Spartinivicinus poritis: one gene and its partner. The protein of the gene in region 1 interacts with the protein of each later gene in a pairwise test. Links are inferred from orthologs where the notes say so. Each region holds a gene or a part of one and is shown on either strand. Other genes may lie near its edges. The genes, in order: hflK and ftsH.

Region 1 (3,277 bases):
AAACGTTTGGAAAAAGTGCGAAAACAGCGTGACCAAGGGCGTCGAGCTCGCAAACGGGCAGAAGTACCAAGTGTCTCCTTTGTAGGATATACCAACGCTGGTAAATCAACGTTATTTAATTATTTAACAGCAGCTGATGTCTATGCTGCTGACCAATTATTTGCGACACTGGACCCAACCCTAAGAAGAATAAAAGTACCAGATTTAGGCTCGGTTGTTTTAGCTGATACTGTGGGCTTTATTCGGCATTTGCCGCATAAGTTGGTAGAGGCTTTTAGGGCAACTCTTGAAGAAACCGTAATGGCTGATCTGTTGGTTCATGTAGTTGATGTTAGTGACCCAAATTATCAAGACAATATTGAGCAGGTGGAAGCTGTTCTAAAAGAAATTGGTGCAAATGAGTTGCCTAGTCTTCAGGTGTACAACAAGATAGACCAATTGTCTGATGTACAGCCACGAGTCGATTATAATGAACAGGGAGTGCCCACCCGGGTTTGGTTGTCTGCTCAACAAGGTAATGGTACTGAGTTATTAGCGAAAGCCATTGCTGAGCATATGGGGGATCAATTAATTCAGCAAACAATTACTTTAACCCCTCAGCAAAGCCGGTTAAGAGCGCAGTTTTATGAGTTGGGAGCAGTACAGTCTGAATCAATAGATGCAGCTGGTAATACACTAGTAAAAATCAGAATGCCAAAACAAGACTACGACAGATTGTTAGGTCGTTCTGGGGTAAAACCAGAAGCTTTATTGTCAGAAGCTCATTAACAAGAGTACAGGTTGAAGGTAGCAACTGTCGCTCTTACAATGCACAGTCGTAGATTTATCCGAATTAACAAGTATCATAGCCATAACAACAACTTTGTTCAGGAGCACCTTCTATATATAACGAGTGTGTTATTGGGAAGTGCGCCTATTAGCTTACTAATCCAACACTGGTGTAATGGAGAAGTTTATGGCCTGGAACGAACCGGGTGGTAACGGAAATGATAAAGATCCCTGGGGCAGCGGGGGGAATCGTGGCAATAACAACCAGGGGCCCCCTGATCTGGATGAAGCCTTCCGTAAATTAAATGAAAAAATTGGCAGTCTGTTTGGTGGTAAAGGCGGTGGTAAAGGAGGCAGATCATCTGGCTCTGCTGCGGGTGGTATTTTCCCTCTCGCTTTTGTTTTGCTTGCCATCTTATATATTTGGAATGCTGCATTTACTGTGGATGAAAAGGAGCAAGTGGTTATCTTGCGGTTTGGTGAATATAAAGAAACCGTGGGGCCTGGCTTGCACTTTTATTTTCCACCCATTGACTCTAAGTATCAGGAAAATGTAACTGAGCTGCGGACTTACAATGTAAGACAGAAGATGCTGACTGAAGACGAAAATATCGTCGAGGTTTCTTTGTCAGTTCAATACAACATTTCTAACCTGAAAAATTATGTGCTGAAAATTGCTGATCCAATCAGTACATTGGAGCAGGCGACTCAAAGTGCCTTGCGTCATGTAGTCGGTACTTCAAAAATGCACTCAGTATTAACAGAAGGCCGTAGCATTATTGCTGCTGATGTAGCAGAAAGACTGCAAGCTTACCTGAATGACTATAATTCTGGGCTTTACATTAGCAAAATCAACGTAGAAAGCACTCAGCCTCCAAGAGAAGTCCAAGCAGCTTTTGATGATGTGATTCGTGCGCGTGAAGACCGTGAGCGAGTACAAAATAAGGCCATCGCTTATCGCAATGCCATTATTCCTCAGGCAAAGGGTAAAAGTAAGCGGATAACAGAAGAGGCTCAAGCCTATAAAGCTGAAATAACGGCGAAGGCCAATGGTGAAACTGCTCGCTTTAAGCAAGTGTTAGTTGAGTATAAAAAAGCACCAGAAATTACCCGTAGTCGGATGTATATAGAAACGATTCAAGATGTACTAGGTGAAACCAATAAAGTGATTGTTGATGTGGAAGGTGGTAATAACCTGATGTATTTACCGCTGGACAAACTGATGGGAGCTAGCTCAAAGGCAACTACCACCCTAACGGGTCAGCCTGTTCTTACTCAGCAAGAGATGGATGCCATAGCTGATAAAGTAGCTGGACAATTACGTAAGCGTACTTCTTCAAATCGAACTGGTGGGAGGGTTGCAAGATGACAGGTAAAAGCTTAGCAACCATTATTATTGCCTTGGTCATTGTCATTATTGGCTGGGAGTCAGCTTACATTGTCAGCGAGCGTGAGCGGGCAGTGGTGTTACGGTTTGGTCAAGTTAAAAACCCAGATGTACCTGCCGGTCTCCATTTCAAAGTGCCCTTTATTGATAAGGTGAAAATCTTTGATGGCCGACTACTAACGTTAGATGCAGCTCAAGAGCGCTTTTTTACTCAGGAAAAAAAGGCGCTAGTAGTAGACTCTTTTGTTAAGTGGCGAATTGCTGATGTGCAACGCTTTTATACTGCAACATCAGGCAATATTGTCCAGGCTAACCGATTACTCTCGCAGCTGATTGAGTCAGGCTTGCGTAACTTAATTGCTCAGTGTGAGCTAAAAGAAGTTGTTTCAGGTAAGCCTAACATTAAGAAGCGTTCTCGCTTTAAATGTGCCAAGGAAACGCTAATACTGGATGACAGTGTAGTTCAGCTTGCTTCAGGCGTTGATGTAGCACAAGCTGCCGCACAAGCACAGCAAAAAGCAGCTAAATCCGTAAATGCTACAGAAGAAGAACCTGCAGACCTACGTGATAGGCTGATTTTCAGCATTAAAAAAAGCTTGAATGAGCAAGTGAAAATTAAAGAAAAATATGGCATTGAAATCGTAGATGTACGCTTTAAGCGCATTGATTTGCCAGAGCAGGTCAGTGATTCAGTATATGAAAGGATGATAACTGAACGGGAAAAAGAGGCTCAGGAAATTCGTTCATTTGGTAAGCAAAAAGCAGAAGAAATTCGTGCTGAAGCAGACCGTGAGCGTCGTGAGTTGTTGGCGCAAGCCTATCAGATTGCTGAGCAGTTACGAGGCGAAGGTGATCAGGAGGCAGCTGGTGTCTATGCAGAGGCTTATGGTAGTGACCAAGAGTTTTATAACTTTTACCGCAGCTTACAAGCGTATCGTCAGGCCTTTAACCAGCAAGGCGATATTATGGTATTAAAGCCTGAAAGTGATTTCTTTAAATATTTGAAAGCACCTCATGCAATAACAAATACTTCTAGTGCAGAAATTAATCAATAAACATGGTGGAAGTACTATTGGCAAAGTAGCTGGTTATTTGATCAGCTGCTTGTAATAAGCTGGTTGA
Region 2 (3,202 bases), on another replicon or contig:
ACCAAAGGTTAACTGCCAACGTACCATACAACCGCTCATCTACGTCCTTATTCAAAGCAGCGCCAATCATGGATTTTCTTGACACTCCAATCAATATTGGAAGCTCAAGATTTTTCAAGTCTGCTAAATGTTTCGCCAAACTAAAGTTATGTTCTACAGTTTTTCCAAAGCCAAAGCCTGGATCAAGAACCAACCGTGAACGACTAATTCCAATTGTTTCACAAGCTTTGATTCTAGCCAGCAAAAACTGTTTTACATCATCAACTACTGATAAGTATTTCGGGTTACTCTGCATATTCCCAGGCTCACCCTGCATATGCATTAAGCAAACTGGCAGATTAGTATCAGCTGCAGCTTGTAAAGCACCATCACGCAGTAAAGCCCTCACATCATTAATTAGCCCTGCCCCGTTATTAGCTGCTTCGGTAATTACAGCAGGTGTACTGGTATCTACAGATACAATCACATCTAATTGCTGACTAATTTGCTCAACAACAGGAATTACTCTGTCCAGCTCCTCTGAGGCACTGACAGGTTTTGCACCAGGCCGTGTTGACTCACCTCCAACATCAATAATGCTAGCCCCTTCTTTTACCATTCTCTCAGCCTGGACTAAGGCCTGATCCAAGTATTTATAGGCACCCCCATCATAAAATGAGTCTGGCGTCACATTGAGAATCCCCATTACATGGGGCTGTCTTAAATCAAGAGAGCGATTGCCACAGGCTAATAGCTGAGTCATGACACAATTTCAGAAGTTTATTCGCTACTTAGGAGGGAAGGTTTAAAGTAAAAGCAAAGGCGAGCACTAATGCTCGCCTGCAGGTCCACCTATAGAAGGGTCTGGTGCTTTAGTCCCTTTATCTTCGGGCTTTTTATCAAGATCAGTCACAGCGCCCCCGCCAGAGGAGTCTCCATCATGCCAGCCAGCAGGAGGACGAGGTTTTTTACCAGCCATAATGTCATCAATCTGCTGAGTATCAATAGTTTCATATTGCATCAGCGCTTCAGCCATTAAATCCAGCTTATCTCTGTTCTCCTTGAGGATTTTTTCTGCTGTTGCATAGCACTCATCAATCAGAGAACGCACTTCCTCATCAATAATACTTGCAGTTTGAGGCGACACATTCAGTCGAGAACCACCTTGGCTGCGCCCTAAAAAGACTTCACCTTCATCTTCATCATACATCAAGGGGCCTAGCTTCTCAGACAAGCCCCACTTGGCGACCATGTTGCGAGCAATTTGAGTTGCACGCTGGATATCATTAGAGGCACCAGTAGTAACACCATTAGCACCAAGCGTTATCTCTTCAGCAATTCGCCCGCCAAACAAGCTACATATCTGACTAGTAAGTGCCTGCTTACTTTGACTATAACGATCCTCTTCAGGCAGGAACATGGTAACACCCAGCGCCCTACCTCTTGGAATAATAGTCACCTTATAAACAGGGTCATGCTCAGGTACCAACCTTCCTACAATCGCGTGACCAGCTTCATGATAAGCGGTATTTAGCTTTTCTTTCTCACTCATCACCATGGACTTGCGCTCAGCACCCATCATGATTTTATCTTTGGCCAACTCAAACTCTTTCATTGAGACGATGCGGCTGTTCGCTCTTGCAGCAAATAAAGCAGCTTCATTAACTAGATTGGCCAAGTCAGCTCCTGAAAATCCAGGGGTACCACGAGCAATAATAGACGGGTTAACATCATCAGCTAAGGGCACTTTTCGCATATGAACTTTCAGGATTTGTTCACGACCACGAATATCAGGCAAAGGCACAACGACTTGACGATCAAAACGGCCGGGCCTTAATAGCGCTGGATCAAGCACATCTGGACGGTTTGTTGCAGCAATGACAATCACACCTTCATTACCTTCAAAGCCATCCATTTCGACTAGCAGTTGGTTAAGGGTTTGCTCTCTTTCATCATGCCCGCCACCCAGGCCAGCACCACGATGACGACCAACTGCATCAATTTCATCAATAAAAATAATACATGGAGACTGTTTCTTGGCCTGATCAAACATATCGCGAACGCGAGAAGCACCAACACCAACAAACATTTCAACAAAGTCAGAGCCAGAGATAGTAAAGAATGGTACCTTTGCTTCACCCGCAATAGCTTTAGCTAATAGTGTCTTACCTGTACCTGGCGAACCTACCATCAATACGCCACGAGGAATACGACCACCTAAGCGCTTGAACTTGCCTGGATCACGTAAGAACTCTACCAGCTCTTGAACATCGTCTTTGGCTTCATCAACACCTGCTACATCAGCAAAGGTGGTTTTAATCTGATCTTCACCTAGCAAGCGCGCCTTGCTTTTACCAAAACTCATTGGGCCACCACGACCTCCCGAGCCACCTTGCATCTGGCGCATAAAGAACATAAATACTGCAATGATGACTAAAATAGGGAAGCTAGCAACTAGTAGCTGAGTCCAAATACTTTGCTTCTCTAACGGCTTAGCAACCACTTCAACCTGGTTAGACAACAAGTCATCCATTAATTTGTTATCTTGAATAGTGGGAGGAAGGTTAGTCTCAAAACGCTCACTGCCATTTAGTATGCCCGTTACCGTAAAACCATCAATAACGACTTTACTAACCTGTTTATTTTCCACCAAGTTGACAAACTGTGTGTAGGTCAGCTCTTTGGTTGATGACTGCATGTTGCCGAAGTTTTTAAATACTGTCAGCAATACCAACGCGATTATTAGCCATAAAACTAAATTCTTTGCCATATCATTCAACGGGCTACCCTCTTCGAGCGAACAAGCCTAACAGTCACTCGGTCTGTTTGTAATTATGCGGCTGAGATAAAGATATCGGTTATGAACAACTGAACCTCTCTTTAAAGCGGCACGCTATTTTACAATCGTTCCACGAGCATGCTAAACAATAGCACTAGCCAAAGTTTATGGTGCTATACCTTACTACAGATCCATTACTTGAAACAGTTTCTCATCTATAGTTTAGCGCTATTAACTCTATTACCGAAGCTGATTAACCTTTAAACCCCTTTCCAAGCAGATAAACTTCACGTGAACGCGATCTTGATGCCAATGGTTTTCGAGTTACCACTGAAGCAAAAGCCTCTCGCATCGCCTTAAAATATTGATCAAATCCTTCACCTTGGAATACTTTTGTTAAAAAACACCCCTTCGGTTTCAGCACTTGCAATGACAAGTCCAGTG

What was found.
Region 2: the proteins of hflK (region 1) and ftsH interact in binary tests that used the Escherichia coli proteins (3 or more experiments, as listed by UniProt). The link is inferred for Spartinivicinus poritis from one-to-one orthologs.

The regions. Positions count from the first base shown.
Region 1 is NZ_JAPMOU010000004.1:80,259-83,535, reverse strand. Bases 95-3,046 are described here. They hold hflK (FtsH protease activity modulator HflK), read left to right. Parts: upstream 95-955; coding sequence 956-2,137; downstream 2,138-3,046. Other genes in these bases: hflC (protease modulator HflC), read left to right, coding at 2,134-3,046; hflX (ribosome rescue GTPase HflX), read left to right, coding at 95-768. Also shown: more of hflX, read left to right, coding at 1-94; more of hflC, read left to right, coding at 3,047-3,210.
Region 2 is NZ_JAPMOU010000018.1:89,323-92,524, forward strand. The notes cover bases 280-3,156. They hold ftsH (ATP-dependent zinc metalloprotease FtsH), read right to left. Parts: upstream 2,750-3,156; coding sequence 809-2,749; downstream 280-808. Other genes in these bases: folP (dihydropteroate synthase), read right to left, coding at 280-742; rlmE (23S rRNA (uridine(2552)-2'-O)-methyltransferase RlmE), read right to left, coding at 3,012-3,156. Outside these bases: more of folP, read right to left, coding at 1-279; more of rlmE, read right to left, coding at 3,157-3,202. UniProt on the Escherichia coli protein: Acts as a processive, ATP-dependent zinc metallopeptidase for both cytoplasmic and membrane proteins. Plays a role in the quality control of integral membrane proteins.